DNA from 2 places in the Streptomyces sp. NBC_01474 genome. Region 2 is predicted to be linked to the other one. Evidence: riboswitches for the same ligand, from Rfam matches in the RefSeq annotation. Region 2 holds a riboswitch; the other holds the start of a gene.
What was found. A riboswitch is a leader RNA that binds a small molecule or an ion and turns the genes downstream of it on or off. The one in region 2 is predicted to bind S-adenosylmethionine.
Positions count from the first base shown of each region.

Region 1: another riboswitch for S-adenosylmethionine. It lies ahead of thrC (threonine synthase); the one in region 2 lies ahead of OG758_RS33760 (aminotransferase class V-fold PLP-dependent enzyme).

Region 1 covers NZ_CP109449.1:5,961,553-5,969,924, forward strand. Annotated here, with positions in the region: gene OG758_RS27440 (alpha,alpha-trehalose-phosphate synthase (UDP-forming)) at 1-1,312, opposite strand, end outside; gene OG758_RS27445 (DUF7927 domain-containing protein) at 1,423-3,129, opposite strand; gene OG758_RS27450 (glucosyl-3-phosphoglycerate synthase) at 3,167-4,114, opposite strand; SAM riboswitch class I at 4,295-4,426, shown strand; gene thrC (threonine synthase) at 4,444-5,730, shown strand; gene OG758_RS27460 (MoaD/ThiS family protein) at 5,778-6,053, shown strand; gene OG758_RS27465 (cold-shock protein) at 6,506-6,709, shown strand; gene groL (chaperonin GroEL) at 7,030-8,372, shown strand, end outside.
Region 2 covers NZ_CP109449.1:7,408,998-7,417,369, forward strand. Annotated here, with positions in the region: gene OG758_RS33725 (L,D-transpeptidase) at 1-26, shown strand, start outside; gene OG758_RS33730 (hypothetical protein) at 107-508, opposite strand; gene ctaE (aa3-type cytochrome oxidase subunit III) at 696-1,316, shown strand; gene qcrC (cytochrome bc1 complex diheme cytochrome c subunit) at 1,391-2,200, shown strand; gene qcrA (cytochrome bc1 complex Rieske iron-sulfur subunit) at 2,197-3,255, shown strand; gene qcrB (cytochrome bc1 complex cytochrome b subunit) at 3,252-4,889, shown strand; gene trpD (anthranilate phosphoribosyltransferase) at 5,052-6,116, shown strand; SAM riboswitch class IV at 6,230-6,346, shown strand; gene OG758_RS33760 (aminotransferase class V-fold PLP-dependent enzyme) at 6,512-7,873, shown strand; gene OG758_RS33765 (Lrp/AsnC family transcriptional regulator) at 7,943-8,224, opposite strand; gene OG758_RS33770 (rhomboid family intramembrane serine protease) at 8,270-8,372, opposite strand, start outside.

The DNA.
Region 1 (8,372 bases), 1.4 Mb from region 2:
CGGCGCGCTCCCCGTCGCCCATGAGCAGTGCGGTGTGCAGGGCTTCGGCCGTCGCCGACACGTCGTACGGGTTCACCACGAGCGCGTCGTCGCCCAGCTCCTCGTACGCCCCCGCCTCCCGCGACAGGACCAGCGCGCAGCCCTCGTCGGAGACGACCGGGACCTCCTTGGCGACGAGGTTCATGCCGTCCCTGATCGGGTTGACCAGTGCCACGTCGGCCAGCCGGTACGCGGCCAGGGAGCGGGCGAAGTCGTCCTTCACATGGAGCACGACAGGCGTCCAACTCTCTGTGCCGAAGCGGGAGTTGATCTCTCCGGCGACGCGGGACACCTCGTCGGTGTACTCCCTGTAGACCGCGAGGTCCTGCCGTGACGGGTACGCGAAGGCGACGTGCACCACCCGCTCGCGCCACTCGGGGTGCTCATCGAGGAGGAGGCCGAACGCGCGCAGGCCGCGCACGATGTTCTTCGACAGCTCCGTGCGGTCCACGCGGACGATCACCTTGCGGTCCGGGCCGCCGGTCTGCTCCCGCAGCGCGGCGAGCCGCTCCTCGACGTCGGGGCGGCGCGAGCGCTCCCGGAGGAAGTCCGCGTCCGCGCCGAGGCCGTGCACCCCGATCTCCGTACCGAAGGTGCCGCCCACCACGGCCTCGCAGCACGCCGTGAACGTGTCCGCCCAGCGCCGCGTCAGGAACCCGAGCCGGTCCGCGCCCAGCATCCCGCGCAGCAGCTGCCCGGCGATGTCGTCCGGCAGCATCCGGAAGTAGTCGACCGGCGCCCACGGGGTGTGCGAGAAGTGCCCGATGCGCAGGTCGTCGCGCAGCTCCCGCAGCATCCCCGGCACGAGCGCCAGGTGGTAGTCCTGCACGACGACCGCGGCGCCCGGCCCGGCCTCCGCGGCCAGCGCCTCGGCGAACGCCCGGTTGTAGGCCTCGTACGACGCCCACTGCGCACGGAACCGTGGCCCGAAGACCGGCTCCAGGGGCGTCTGGTAGAGCATGTGGTGGACGAACCAGAGGACCGAGTTCGCGATGCCGTTGTACGCGTCTGCGTACACCTCGGGGGCGATGTCGAGCATCCGCACACCCGGCTCTCCGACGCCACGCCGCACCGCCTCGCGGTCGCCTTCGCCGAGGGCCGCGCACACCCACACCGCGCTCGCGCCGTCCGGGTCCTGTCCGATCGCGGAGAGCCCGGAGACGAGCCCGCCGCCGCCGCGCCGCGCGTCGAGCGTCCCGTCGGCCCCGAGCTCGTACGAGACCGGACCGCGGTTGGACGCGACGAGGATCTGTGCACCCTGCGTGGAAGCCATACGGGCAAACGTAGCCCGGTCCGTAAACGCTCAAACGTACGGCCGGACTCCGTGGGAGCCCGGCCGTATACGATCCGCCGTTCGCCTGCCGCGACGGCTATCCGCGCGGGTCAGTCACGCCGGCTGCGCGCCGCCGCCACCGCGAGGACACCGAGCGCGCACAGGGCCGCGGCGAGACCGCCGTACAGGAGCGTGTCCGAGTCACCGGTGTCGGCCAGCTTGCTGCCGTGCGGCCGGGGCGACTGCTGAGGTGGGGCCGGGCGCGCCTGCTCCCGCCTGGCGGTGATGACCGAGGTGCAAGGGTCGGCCCCGCCGGGCCGGGCCTGCGGGCAGTTGGTGCGCGGCACGCCGGCCGTCACGGTGACCACGGTGGCCTCTCCCGCCGTGCAGGACGCCTTCACGCGCTGTGTGATGACGACCTTGCCGTGGGACGCGACGTCACCCTTCCAGACGTACACGGACCCCCGCTTCGTGATGCTCCCGACGGAGGCGACCGGGGCCGAGCCCGCCGTCACGGGCCACTCGACGGTGGCGCCGGTGCGCTTCCTGGCCGAGAAGTCGGAGATCGTGACGGTGTTCCCGGTCTCCTGGCACGGCGGCACGGCGGCCCGCTGCGGCACGTTCGTGATGCGCAGGGCGGGCGGCGGCGGGGGCTGCGGCTTCTCGATCTCGGGGGCGGTCCCGCAGCTCGGGTCGGTGCTGCCGGCCGCGCAGTTGGAGCGCGGTGACTGCACCGCGATGCCGTTGGGCAGCTTCCCGTCGCCGCGCACCGGGTCGTGGATCTTCACCGAGTACGTGACGGTGGCGGTCTTCCCGGCGGGGATGTCACCGGTGTAGCCGATCCTCGGCGCGCTGTACGAGACGTGGCCGAGGTCCGTCCGCACGTCGCCGTTGTACGCGGCGTCGTCGAGGTAGCCGGTCAGGTCGTCGCTGAATTGGGCGTTCGGGTGGTCGAGCGAGCTGATGTTCTTCACCCTGACCGTGTACGTCAGGGTGTCGCCGGGGCCTACCGTCTCCGGGCTCGCCGTCTTGGTGACCTCCAGGTCGGGGACCGGGACGGACAGCGCGAGCGCGTTCGGGGCGCCGTACCTGTAGACGACGGTCATCGACCAGCCGGCCACGCAGCCCTTGCCGTCGGGCGCCCAGACGCCGCCGACCGCGACGGGGACGGGCGCGCCGGTGCCGGTGACGCCGGCGAACATGCTCGTGACATCGGCCTCGCCCGTGTAGTAGTGCGGGCCGTCGGTGGTCGCCGGGTCCTGGACCAGGTCCTCGGCGGAGACCTTCGCCGCCGCGCCGCCGTTCACGCCCAGCACGGGCACCGCGGCGAGCGGGGCGCCCGGCGAGGTCCGCACATCGGCGCCGGAAATGTCGCACCGCGCGAGCTGCGCGCCGCTCGGCCCCTTGTACGTGCCGTCGTTGCCGCCGAAGAACAGGCGGGCGTACGCCACCTTCGCGCCCGGCGGGATCGTCACCCGGCCGGTGCTGGAGCCGTAACCGGCCGTCGTACCGGCCGTGTTGACGCGCTGCATCACGAACGTGTCGTTGTCGCCGCCCCGGCCGCCGGCGGCGACCGAGCAGCGTGTCGCCAGGTCGGCCGGCGCGGCCGGGCAGCCCATGACCGTGTTGCCGATGGTCACGAAGCCGCCGTACAGCGATTCGTCGTAGCGCTTGGTGAACGGCGCGACCACGTCCGCCGAGGCGGGGGCCGCGGCGCCGAGCGCCGTCAGTGCGGTGACCGTGGCGACGAGCGCCCCGGCGGTGCGGGTCGCGGCTGCGCGCAGCCGTCGCTCACCCGAAACTTGTCTGAGCCACATAAAGGGCAATGTAGGCAAAACATACGATTGCCCCCGGCTACGCCACGCGGCGCTCCGCGTACTCGGTGATTTCGGTCATCGGGGGGCGTTCCTCTGTGTCCACGTCGTGCGTGCGTGGCTCGAATCCCTGTTCCCCGCGCTCGAACTGGGTGAGCACCGGACGTACGAGGTGCCCGCGCGCGAGCCGTAGCTGCGCGGTGCGGTAGATCGCCGCGGCCATCCGCCCGAGCGCCTGCCCGTCCTGGTGCCGGTGCTTGCGCACCCCCACGTCGACCTGCCCGAGCGCGTCCAGGCCCACCGTGTGCAGCGCGTCGACGAGAAGACCGAGCTCAACTCCGTAACCGACGGGGAACGGCAGGCGCTCCAGGAGCGATCTGCGGGCCGCGTACTCGCCGCCGAGCGGCTGCACGAACCCCGCGAGCAGCGGCCAGTGCAGATTGAGGACCGGGCGCGCCACCAGCTCCGTGACCCGGCCCCCCTGGCCCGCGGCGGAACCGAGCGGGCGGTCGTACATCGCCTTCACGAAGTCCACGCCGGGATCCGTGAGCAGCGGGCCCACGATCCCCGAGACGAAGTCCGCGGAGAACTCCTTGAGGTCCGCGTCGACGAAGCAGACGATGTCGCCGCCCGTCACGAGCAGCGAGCGCCACAGCACCTCGCCCTTGCCGGGCACGGCCGGGATCCTCGGCAGGATCGTGTCCCGGTGCACGACGCGCGCCCCGGCGGCCCGCGCGACCTCGGCCGTACGGTCCGTCGAGCCCGAGTCGATCACCACCAGTTCGTCGACCAGCGGCACCCGCTCCGTCATCAGGGCACGCCGGATCTCGGCGACGATCTCGCCGACCGTCTCCTCCTCGTTCAGCGCGGGCAGTACCACGCTCACCGAGGTGCCCGAGGCGCGCTTCGCGGCGATCAGCTGAGAGAGCGGGCGGTCCGACACCGACCAGGAACGCCTGCTCAGCCAGCGCTCTACTTCTTCCAGCACGGTGCGCGGCTCCTCACTGTCTGAACTATCTGATCACGAACTGTGATCCATCTCGCGGTTCGGACGACTATCTCAAGCGTCCAGGCCTTCGGTTACAGTCTTGAACAACGCCGGTGACCATCGCATGTCGGGGTCGCCGCCGCGCTTGAGTGATCAAGTGCCAGCTCAACAACCGAATAGCGCTCATCCAGAGGGACAGAGGGATACGGCCCGTTGAAGTCCCGGCAACCCTCCCGCCGACCTTGTCGAGGTCCAGGTGGGGAAGGTGCCAATTCCGTCTCGTGGCGAGATGCGCCGCGAGGAAGATGAGGAGAAAGGGCCTCGCCATCATGGCTGCGCAGACTGTCGCCACCACCACTTCCGTTGATCTCGGACCCGCCTCGGCGCTTTCCTGCCGCGAGTGCGGCACCAGCTTCCCGCTCGGACCGATCTTCGCCTGTGCCGAGTGTTTCGGGCCGCTCGAAGTCTCCTACGACCTGCCGGTCGGCGACCCCGAGTCGCTGCGCAAGGAGATCGAGGCCGGCCCCGCCAACATCTGGCGCTACGCCCCTCTCCTGCCCGTCCCGGCCGACGTCGCCGAGAAGCCGAACCTGAACCCCGGCTGGACCAAGCTCGTCAAGGCCGACAACCTCGCCCGTGAACTCGGCGTCGAGCAGGGCAAGCTCTTCGTCAAGGACGACTCCGGCAACCCCACGCACTCCTTCAAGGACCGCGTCGTCGCCCAGGCCATCGAGGCCGCCCGCGCCTTCGGCTTCACCACCCTGTCCTGCTCCTCCACCGGCAACCTCGCCGGCGCCGTCGGCGCCGCCGCGGCCCGCGCCGGCTTCCGCTCCTGCGTGTTCATCCCGCACGACCTGGAGCAGGGCAAGGTCGTCATGGCCGCGGTCTACGGCGGCGAACTCGTCGGCATCGAGGGCAACTACGACGACGTCAACCGCTTCTGCTCCGAGCTCATCGGCGACCCGCTCGGCGAGGGCTGGGGCTTCGTCAACGTCAACCTTCGCCCGTACTACGGCGAGGGCTCCAAGACGCTCGCGTTCGAGATCTGCGAGCAGCTCGGCTGGCGGCTCCCGGACCAGCTGGTCATCCCGATCGCGTCCGGCTCCCAGTTCACGAAGATCGACAAGGGCCTCCAGGAGCTGATCAAGCTCGGCCTCGTCGAGGACAAGCCGTACAAGCTCTTCGGCGCCCAGGCCGAGGGCTGCTCGCCGGTGTCCGTCGCCTACAAGGGCGGCCACGACGTCGTGCGGCCGCAGAAGCCGAACACGATCGCCAAGTCCCTGGCCATCGGCAACCCGGCCGACGGCCCGTACGTCCTCGACATCGCCCGCCGCACCGGCGGCGCCGTGGAGGACGTCAACGACGAGCAGGTCGTCGAGGCGATCAAGCTCCTGGCGCAGACCGAGGGCATCTTCGCGGAGACCGCGGGCGGTGTGACGGTCGGCGTGACGAAGAAGCTGATCGAGGCCGGCCTGATCGACCCGACGCTCACCACCGTCGTCCTCAACACCGGCGACGGCCTCAAGACCCTCGACGCGGTCGCCGAGACGTCCCAGGCGACCGCCACCATCCGCCCGAGCCTGGACGCGTTCCGCGACGCGGGCCTCGCCCACTGAAGACCCGCGCACTCCCGCGACTCCCGCACGGAAAGGCTGCAGCCCCCATGAGCGTCAACGTCCGCATCCCCACCATCCTGCGCACCTACACCGGCGGCAAGGCCGAGGTCGCCGCCGAGGGCGCGACCCTCTCCGAGGTCATCGCCGACCTGGAGAAGAACCACACGGGCATCGCGGCCCGCGTCCTGGACGACCAGGGCAAGCTGCGCCGCTTCGTGAACGTGTACGTCAACGACGACGACGTGCGCTTCGAGCAGGGCCTGGAGACGGCGACGCCGGCAGGCGCGGGCGTCTCGATCATCCCGGCCGTCGCCGGAGGCTGAGCGTCGGACACAGTGCCGGCGGCTGATCGCCCGGCCTTACCAAGGCCACACAGAGTCACCTGAATTGCCCCCTCCGCGAGAGAAGCGGAGGGGGCAATTCTGCAGGGTTGAGCGCGGTAGAGTTGGGAAGCGAGCTTCGCGCCTGTGCCGCGCGCATATATGAAGTCGGCCGCCGTCCGACAAGAAGCAGCCAAAGTGCCCAGCCCTTATCGGGTGTTCGTGGCATTTGTCGGGCCCGAGTTGCCCCGGAATCCAATGACTCCGCCGCTTATTACCGCTCTGCCGTGCCCAGAATTCTCGTCCGATTGACCTGTTGCAGACGGCAGTTGGGCAGATACATTCAGCCGCGGTCGACGCGTTCCGGCGCACACCTCCAACCAATGGGGCGTGAGGTCTGACCCGGGTCCGCGAAGTGCGGGCCTGTGCAAGGGCCAGTAATAGGGGAGTTAGTCATGGCTCAGGGCACCGTCAAGTGGTTCAACGCGGAGAAGGGGTACGGCTTCATCGCGGTCGACGGTGGTGCGGATGTATTCGTCCACTACAGCGCCATCCAGATGGACGGATACCGCACCCTTGAAGAGGGTCAGCGAGTCGAATTCGAGATCTCGCAGGGCCAGAAGGGTCCGCAGGCGGACATGGTCAAGCTCGCCGTCTGATCTCGGCGCGATCGGCCACCGACACACTCACGCCGAGAGGCCCGTACCCCGCGAGGGGTGCGGGCCTCTCGTGCGTGTGCGCGCGACCCGCGCACACCGCCCGCGGGGACCGCGCGTCTGCCGGAGGCGCTTGCACTCTCCTAGGCCGAGTGCTAATCATTGCGTTAGCACTCTGAAGGTGAGAGTGACAGAACTTGGATCGGGTCGGTGAGGCTCGCAGGCCGGGTGGGGCAAGGAACCACACGGCACGCAGGCCGTCCGTCGCGGGCACCAGCACGGTCCGTTTTGCGTTTCCACCCCGTCCGGGAGGACCACTTCACATGGCCAAGATCATCGCGTTCGACGAGGAGGCACGGCGCGGCCTCGAGCGCGGCATGAACCAGCTCGCCGACGCCGTCAAGGTGACCCTGGGCCCCAAGGGTCGCAACGTCGTCCTCGAGAAGAAGTGGGGCGCCCCCACGATCACCAACGATGGTGTGTCCATCGCCAAGGAGATCGAGCTCGAGGACCCGTACGAGAAGATCGGCGCCGAGCTGGTCAAGGAGGTCGCGAAGAAGACGGACGACGTCGCCGGTGACGGCACGACGACCGCGACCGTCCTCGCCCAGGCGCTCGTCAAGGAAGGCCTGCGCAACGTCGCGGCCGGCGCCAACCCGATGGCCCTCAAGCGCGGCATCGAGAAGGCCGTCGAGGCCGTCTCCGCCGCCCTGCTCGAGCAGGCCAAGGATGTCGAGACCAAGGAGCAGATCGCTTCCACGGCCTCCATCTCCGCCGCCGACACCCAGATCGGCGAGCTCATCGCCGAGGCGATGGACAAGGTCGGCAAGGAAGGCGTCATCACCGTCGAGGAGTCGCAGACCTTCGGGCTCGAGCTTGAGCTCACCGAGGGCATGCGCTTCGACAAGGGCTACATCTCGGCGTACTTCGCCACCGACATGGAGCGTATGGAGGCGTCGCTCGACGACCCGTACATCCTGATCGTCAACTCGAAGATCGGCAACGTGAAGGACCTCCTTCCGCTGCTCGAGAAGGTCATGCAGTCCGGCAAGCCGCTGCTGATCATCGCCGAGGACGTCGAGGGCGAGGCCCTGTCGACCCTGGTCGTCAACAAGATCCGTGGCACCTTCAAGTCCGTCGCCGTCAAGGCCCCGGGCTTCGGTGACCGCCGCAAGGCCATGCTCGGCGACATCGCCATCCTCACCGGTGGCACCGTCATCTCCGAGGAGGTCGGCCTCAAGCTGGAGAACGCCGGTCTCGACCTGCTCGGCCGCGCCCGCAAGGTCGTCATCACCAAGGACGAGACGACGATCGTCGACGGCGCCGGTGACAGCGACCAGGTCCAGGGCCGCGTCAACCAGATCCGTGCCGAGATCGAGAACTCGGACAGCGACTACGACCGCGAGAAGCTGCAGGAGCGCCTGGCGAAGCTCGCCGGCGGTGTTGCGGTCATCAAGGCCGGTGCCGCGACCGAGGTCGAGCTCAAGGAGCGCAAGCACCGCATCGAGGACGCCGTTCGCAACGCGAAGGCGGCCGTCGAGGAGGGCATCGTCGCCGGCGGTGGCGTGGCCCTGCTCCAGGCCTCCGCGGTCTTCGAGAAGCTCGAGCTCGACGGTGACGAGGCGACCGGCGCCAACGCCGTGAAGCTCGCGCTGGAGGCCCCGCT
Region 2 (8,372 bases):
CGGCCCGGCTGAGCCCCGAGGTGTGAGACTTCTGACTCCGGACCACACACGGAAGGGGCGACCCGCGGCAGCGCTGCGGGTCGCCCTGTCGGCGTACCGAAGCGCCCTACGCCTCCACGGCGCTCCGCGAGCGCAGCAGAGCGGCCAGTGCGCCTGCGAACTCCACCGGGTCGACCGGCAGCGTCACAGCGGCCTCGGCGCGGCTCCAGGTGGCCAGCCAGGCGTCCTGCGGGCGGCCCATCAGGAGCAGCACCGGCGGGCAGTGGAAGATCTCGTCCTTGATCTGCCGGCAGACGCCCATGCCGCCCGCTGGAACGGCCTCGCCGTCCAGGACGCAGACGTCGATGCCGCCGCGGTCCAGTTCCTTGAGGACCGCCGGGAGCGTGGCGCACTCGACGAACTCGATCTCGGGGGCGTCGGCGGCGGGCCTGCGCCCGGTCGCGAGGCGGACCTGTTCGCGGGTGCTTGCGTTGTCGCTGTAGACCAGGACCGTCGCGGTCGACTGCATCGTTCCTCCGAGACTTCGGCGTCTTTGACTCATCAAGGTGGGGAAGCGTTGCGCGGAGCCTACTCCTCCCGACACCCCGTCAACACCGGTTCGGACACCGCCCTGATGGGCCATACGGGCTGGACACACCCCACAGACACTCCGAACGGCACCCCCCGGAGTGAGCGCGAGATAAGCGACCGACATAATGTCGGTCGTGGCGACAGCAACGACAGTAGAAACCGGGCACGCGCACCCGTCGGTCAATCGGCCGAACCTCACCAGCGTCGGAACCATCATCTGGCTGAGTTCCGAGCTGATGTTCTTCGCGGCCCTCTTCGCGATGTACTTCACCCTGCGATCGGTGACGGGGCCAGATCACTGGAAGCAAATGGCCGAGTCGCTGAACGTTCCGTTCTCAGCGACGAACACCACGATCCTGGTGCTCTCCTCACTGACCTGTCAGCTCGGCGTGTTCGCCGCCGAGCGCGGGGATGTGAAGAAGCTCAGGACATGGTTCATCGTCACCTTCATCATGGGTGCGATCTTCATCGGCGGTCAGATCTTCGAGTACACCGAACTGGTCAAGAAGGACGGACTCTCGCTGTCCTCCGACCCGTACGGCTCGGTGTTCTACCTGACGACTGGCTTCCATGGACTGCACGTGACAGGCGGCCTCATCGCCTTCCTGTTCGTCCTCGGCCGTACATACGCGGCCAGGAAGTTCACCCATGAGCAGGCGACCGCAGCCATCGTCGTGTCCTATTACTGGCACTTCGTCGATGTCGTCTGGATCGGCCTTTTCGCCACGATCTACTTGATCAAGTAGTCGCTACGTCGATCACGACGTACCGACTCGTCCAGCAAGCACCGACGCAGAAGATCCTGACACCGGGGTAATCCGTGAAAAAGCTCTCCGCACGACGACGCCATCCGCTGGCGGCGGTCGTCGTCCTACTCCTCGCGCTGGCGGCCACCGGGGGGCTGTACGCCGCGTTCGCACCCGCGAGCAAGGCGCAGGCCGACGAAACCGCCCAGTCCCTCGCCATCGACGAGGGCAAGAAGCTCTACGCCGTCGGCTGCGCCAGCTGCCACGGCACCGGCGGTCAGGGCAGCTCTGACGGTCCGCCGCTGACGGGCGTGGGCGCCGCGGCCGTCGACTTCCAGGTCGGCACCGGGCGCATGCCTGCGCAGCAGCCCGGCGCGCAGATCCCGAAGAAGAAGGTCATTTACTCGCAGGCCGAGATCGACCAGCTCGCGGCGTACGTCGCCTCGCTCGGTGCCGGTCCGACCGTCCCGACGAAGAACCAGGTCAGCCCGGAGGGTGCGGACATCGCCAACGGTGGCGAGCTGTTCCGTACCAACTGCGCGCAGTGCCACAACTTCACCGGTGAGGGCGGCGCGCTGACACACGGCAAGTTCGCGCCGAGCCTGGAGGGCGTGAGCCCGAAGCACATCTACGAGGCCATGCAGACGGGCCCGCAGAACATGCCGTCCTTCCCCGACACCACGATGCCGGAGAAGAACAAGAAGGACATCATCGCGTACATCAACGCGGTCAACGGCGACGAGACCGAGAGCCCCGGCGGTCTGAACCTGGGCGGGCTCGGCCCCGTCAGTGAAGGCCTGTTCGCCTGGATCTTCGGTCTCGGCGCACTGATCGCCGTCGCCGTCTGGGTCGCCGCTCGGACCGCAAAGGCCAAGAAGTCATGAGTAGCCAAGAGATTCCAGAAGAGAACCTGCCCAGCGCGCAGGACGCCGACCAGCCACACGGCTCGGTCGCGGTGAAGGACGACCCCTTCGCCGATCCGGGGCTGCCGCCCCACGAGCACCGGGTCCAGGACATCGACGAGCGGGCCGCCAAGCGCTCCGAGCGCGTGGTCGCCTTCCTGTTCGTGCTCTCGATGCTCGCCACGGTCGCCTTCATCGCCTCGTACGTGACGATCAAGGCCGACAAGAGCGTCTACATCTGGCCGATCGGGCACATCAGCGCGCTGAACTTCGCGCTCGGTATGACGCTCGGCGTGGCCCTGTTCTGCATCGGCGCGGGCGCGGTCCACTGGGCCCGCACCCTGATGTCCGACGTGGAGGTCGCCGACGACCGCCACGAGATCTCGGCCGAGCCCGCGGTCAAGGCGAAGGTCCTGGCGGACTTCAAGCAGGGCGCCAAGGAGTCGCAGTTCGGCCGGCGCAAGCTGATCCGCAACACGCTCTTCGGCGCGGTCGCGATGGTCCCGCTCTCCGGCATCGTCCTCCTTCGTGACCTCGGTCCGCTGCCGGAGGACAAGCTCCGGCACACCGCGTGGAAGAAGGGCAAGCTCCTCGTCAACGTGAGCACGAACCAGCCGATGCGTCCTTCGGACATCGTGGTCGGCTCGCTCACCTTCGCCAAGCCCGAGGGCCTGGAGGAGACGGACGAGGACTTCCAGCAGGTCATGGGCAAGGCCGCCCTGCTGCTGGTCCGGATCCAGCCTGAAGACATCAAGGACAAGCAAGAGCTCGCGTGGGGCCACGAGGGTGTCGTCGCGTACTCGAAGGTCTGCACCCACGTGGGCTGCCCGATCTCCCTGTACGAGCAGCAGACGCACCACGTGCTCTGCCCCTGTCACCAGTCCACCTTCGACCTCTCCGACGGCGCCCGCGTCATCTTCGGTCCCGCCGGCCACGCGCTTCCGCAGCTGCGTATCGGCGTGAGCGACGAGGGTTACCTGCAGGCGCTCGGCGACTTCGCAGAGCCCGTCGGTCCTGCCTTCTGGGAGCGCGGATGAGCACTACGACGACCAACGACGCGTCCTCGCGCGAGAAGGCGCCCGCCGGTGAGCGGGTGGCCGACTGGGCGGACGGCCGGCTCGGGATCTACTCCCTGGCCAAGGCCAACATGCGCAAGATCTTCCCGGACCACTGGTCCTTCATGCTCGGTGAGATCTGCCTCTACAGCTTCATCATCATCATCCTCACGGGTGTGTACCTGACGCTGTTCTTCCACCCGTCGATGAACGAGGTGACGTACCACGGCAGCTATGTCCCGCTCCAGGGGCAGCTGATGTCGGAGGCGTTCAACTCGACCATGCACATCTCCTTCGAGGTGCGCGGTGGTCTGCTGATCCGGCAGATCCACCACTGGGCGGCGCTGATCTTCCTCGCCGGCATGTTCGTGCACATGATGCGCGTGTTCTTCACGGGCGCGTTCCGCAAGCCGCGTGAGATCAACTGGCTGTTCGGCTTCCTGCTGTTCGTCCTCGGCATGTTCACCGGCTTCACCGGTTACTCGCTCCCGGACGACCTGCTCTCCGGCACCGGTGTCCGCTTCATGGAGGGCGCGGTCCTGTCCGTGCCGATCGTCGGCACGTACCTGTCGTTCTTCCTCTTCGGCGGCGAGTTCCCGGGCGGCGACTTCGTCGCGCGGTTCTACTCGGTCCACATCCTGCTGCTGCCGGGCATCATGCTCGGCCTGGTGGTCGGCCACCTGATCCTGGTCTTCTACCACAAGCACACGCAGTTCGCGGGCCCCGGAAAGACGAACAAGAACGTCGTCGGCATGCCGCTGCTGCCGGTCTACATGGCCAAGGCGGGCGGCTTCTTCTTCCTGGTCTTCGGTGTCATCGCGGTCATCGCCGCGATCGCGTCGATCAACCCGATCTGGGCCATCGGCCCGTACCGGATCGACCAGGTCTCCACCGGCGCGCAGCCCGACTGGTACATGGGCTTCTCCGAGGGCCTGATCCGCTTCATGCCGGGCTGGGAGATCAACCTCTGGGGTCACACGCTCGTCCTGGGTGTGTTCATCCCGCTGATCATCTTCCCGCTGGTCCTGGTGGCCATCGCGGTCTACCCGTTCATCGAGTCCTGGGTCACCGGCGACAAGCGTGAGCACCACATCCTGGACCGCCCGCGCAACGTCCCGACCCGGACCGCGTTCGGTGCCGCCTGGATCAGCTGGTACTTCGTCCTGCTCGTCGGTGGCGGTAACGACCTCTGGGCCACGCACTTCCACCTGTCGATCAACGCGATCACCTGGTTCGTGCGCATCGGGTTCTTCATCGTGCCCGTGCTGGTCTTCGTCGCCACCAAGCGGATCTGCCTCGGCCTCCAGCGCCGCGACAAGGACAAGGTGCTGCATGGACGCGAGTCCGGCCTCATCAAGCGCCTGCCGCACGGTGAGTTCATCGAGGTCCACGAGCCGCTCGGGTCCGACGCCCTGCACACCCTCACCGCGCACGAGCAGTACGCGCCGCTCGAGATCGGCCCGACGGTCGACGAGAACGGTGTGGAGCGCAAGGTGTCCGGTACGGAGAAGCTGCGGGCCAAGCTCTCCGAGGGGATGTACGGCGAGGAGAGCCAGATCCCCAAGCCGACTGTCGAGGAGTACAAGGAGATCACCAGCGGCCACGGCCACCACTGATCACCTGAACTGACCTCCCTCACTCTCGGCTTCGTTCGAGCGGGGGACCCCATGGTCGCCACGGTGAGAGCCCCGTCCAGGCACTGGACGGGGCTCTTTGCCGCTCTCCGGGCTGGATAGGGTGGCCTTGTTCCCATACACACGAAAAACCAGGAGCGGCAGATGAATGCTGTGACCCCCGCAGGAGGCAATACCGCGGCGGGCCGTTCCTGGCCCCAGATCCTGAACGGCCTCCTCGAAGGGCGCGACCAGAGCGCCGACGACACCGCCTGGGCCATGGACCGCATCATGCGGGGCGAGGCCACGGACGCGCAGATCGCAGGCTTCGCGGTGGCCATGCGCGCCAAGGGTGAGACCGTCGAGGAGATCTCCGGCCTCGTACGGGCCATGTACGAGCACGCGAACGTGATCGAGGTCCCGGGCGACACGGTCGACATCGTCGGCACGGGCGGCGACGGCGCCAAGACGGTGAACATCTCCACGATGTCGGCCATCGTCATCGCGGGCGCGGGCGCCAAGGTCGTCAAGCACGGCAACCGCGCCGCCTCGTCGGCGTCCGGCGCCTCGGACGTCCTGGAGAAGCTCGGCGTGAACCTGGAGCTGACCCCGAAGAGGGTGGTCGAGGTCGCGGAGGAGGCGGGGATCACGTTCTGCTTCGCCGTGAAGTTCCACCCGGCACTGCGGCACGTGGCGGCGGCGCGCGGCCAGCTGGGCATCCGCACGACGTTCAACTTCCTCGGTCCGCTGACCAACCCGGCCAAGGTGCGGGCGCAGGCCGTCGGGGTCGCCGACGCGCGGATGGCGCCCATCGTGGCCGGTGTCTTCGCCGAGCGCGGTCACTCGTCGCTCGTCTTCCGCGGCGACGACGGTCTGGACGAGCTGACGACGGCGGCGACGTCGCGGATCTGGGTGGTCCGGGACGGCGCCGTGCGCGAGGAGGCCTTCGACCCGAGGGACGTCGGCCTCGAGCTGGTGCCGGTGTCCGCGCTGCGCGGCGCCGACGCGTCGTACAACGCGGAGGTCGCCCGCCGCCTCCTGGACGGCGAGAGGGGCCCGGTACGGGACGCGGTCCTCCTCAACTCGGCGGCGGCGCTCGTCGCTCTCACGCCCGGTGACGGCCCTCTGACCGACCAGATCCGGGCCGGCATGGTCCGCGCCGCCGAGTCGATCGACTCGGGCTCGGCGAAGCGGACGCTGGAGCGCTGGGTGGCGGCCAGCAACGCGTGAGCGCGTAGGGCATGGATGGTGGGGAGGTGCGGGCCGGTGCCTCCCCACCACGCTCCGTCCGGGATGCGGACACTCTGTTGCGATGAAGCGATCAGCTGGCATACTTCTCGGCAGGTCATGAGTGACAGCGATTAGGCCCCGGCTCGCTGTCCGGCAACCCTCCGTCCGTGGCGGGGTGCCCCGGGTGAAGACCAGGCAGTGCACAGCAAGGTGCTCTGCAAGCGCGGACCCCTGCACACCCTGGGGTCCTGGTCCTCAAGGGAGCAGTCTCGTGAGCAAGCGAATGCGATAGGGCATCTCCGCCCCACCTCCGCACACCCTTTTCCTTTTCGGCTGCGCCGTCGAGCCATCGGCTCCGGCGTGGTCAATTCGCTTGTCTCTCACGGGAGTTCGCCATGTCTGTCTCCACCGCTGCCGCCGACCAGTCGCTTTGTACCCCTCTGCCGGTTCTCGGACGGGATGTCACCGTTCCGCTCGTCACCGGGGGCGAGGTCACCTACGCGGCCCTCGACTACGCGGCCAGCGCCCCGGCGCTCCAGCGGGTCTGGGACGACGTGGCGGCCTACGCGCCGTACTACGGCAGCGTGCACCGCGGCGCCGGGTACCTGTCGCAGCTGTCGACCGACCTCTTCGAGAACTCCCGCGTGACCGTCGCCGAGTTCCTCGGCTGCCGCGCGGACGACCAGGTGATCTTCACCCGCTCGACCACCGACTCGCTCAACCTGCTCGCCGCCGTGCTCCCCGCCGACTGCGAGGTCTTCGTCTTCGAGACCGAGCACCACGCCTCGCTCCTGCCGTGGCGCGACGCCCGCGTGACGTACCTGAACGCGCCGCGCACGCCCGGCGAGGCCGTCCAGACCCTGGAGAGCGCCCTCGCCGGCCGCGACCCGTACGGGCCCGCCCTGGTGTGCGTCACGGGCGCCTCGAACGTCACCGGCGAACTGTGGCCCGTCCGTGAGCTCGCCGCCGCGGCCCACGCCCACGGCGCCCGTATCGTCCTCGACGCCGCGCAGCTCGCCCCGCACCACCCCGTCGACATCCAGGACCTCGACGTCGACTGGGTCGCCTTCTCCGGGCACAAGCTGTACGCGCCCTTCGGCTCCGGCGTCCTCGCCGGCCGGGCCGACTGGCTCCAGGCCTCCGAGCCGTACCTCGCCGGCGGCGGCGCCTCCCGCAAGGTCGCGCGGCGCGCCGACGGCGGTGTGGACGTCGAGTGGCACGACAGCGCGGCCCGCCACGAGGCCGGTTCGCCGAACGTCATCGGCGTCTACTCCATCGCCTCCGCCTGCAAGGCCCTCACCGAGGCGGGCTTCGACTCGCTCGTCGCCCGTGAGCAGTACCTGATCGGCAGGGTCCGTGACGGGCTCGCCGCCGTGCCCGAGGTGAAGGTGCTCTCGCTGTTCGGCGACGACGCCCCGCGCGTCGGCGTCATCTCCTTCGTCGTCGACGGCTGGAACAGCTCGCACTTCGCGGCCGCGCTCTCCGCCGAGTACGGCATCGGGGTGCGCGACGGCCTCTTCTGTGCCCACCCGCTCGTGCGCACCCTGCTGGGCAGCGACCCGCAGTCGCAGGGGGAGTGCGGGGCGCCCGAGGCCGCGCCCGGCGAGAAGTCCCTCAACGCGATCCGCGTCAGCTTCGGCGCCGGCACCCCGGACGAGCACGTCGAGCGCTTCGTCCGCGCCGTCACCGAGCTGGTCCGCGACGGTGCGCGCTGGAACTACCGCACGGAGGACGGGCGTTGCGTCCCCGCGGTGTGATCCGCGTACCGCACCGGACATGACGAAGGCCGCCCCTCGGGGCGGCCTTCGGTCGTCAGACGGACGGGATCAGGAGTCGAGCCCGATCGCGAACGCCGCCTCCAGGTCGTGCTGCGAGTACGTGCGGAACGCGACGTGCGTGTCCGTCGCCTCCACGCCCGGGATCTTGCTGATCTTCCCGGGGATGACGTCCGCCAGGTCGTCGTGGCGCGCGACGCGCACCATGGCGATCAGGTCGTACGTACCGGTCACGGAGAAGACCTCGCTGACGCTGTCGAGGGCGGCGATCGACTCGGCGATCTCGGGGATCCGGTCCACGCTGGTCTTGATGAGCACGATCGCGGTGATCACGGCTGGCTGTCTCCCTCGGTGGCCGTGGCTGGGGCTGCTTTCACTCTAGCCCTCCCGTCTCCCGCCCCCGTCCCTGCGCAGAAGCGCTGCGCGCACCCCTCCTTTCCCCCGGTAGCGCACCCATGCGTAGAGGAATCCGACGGAGAAC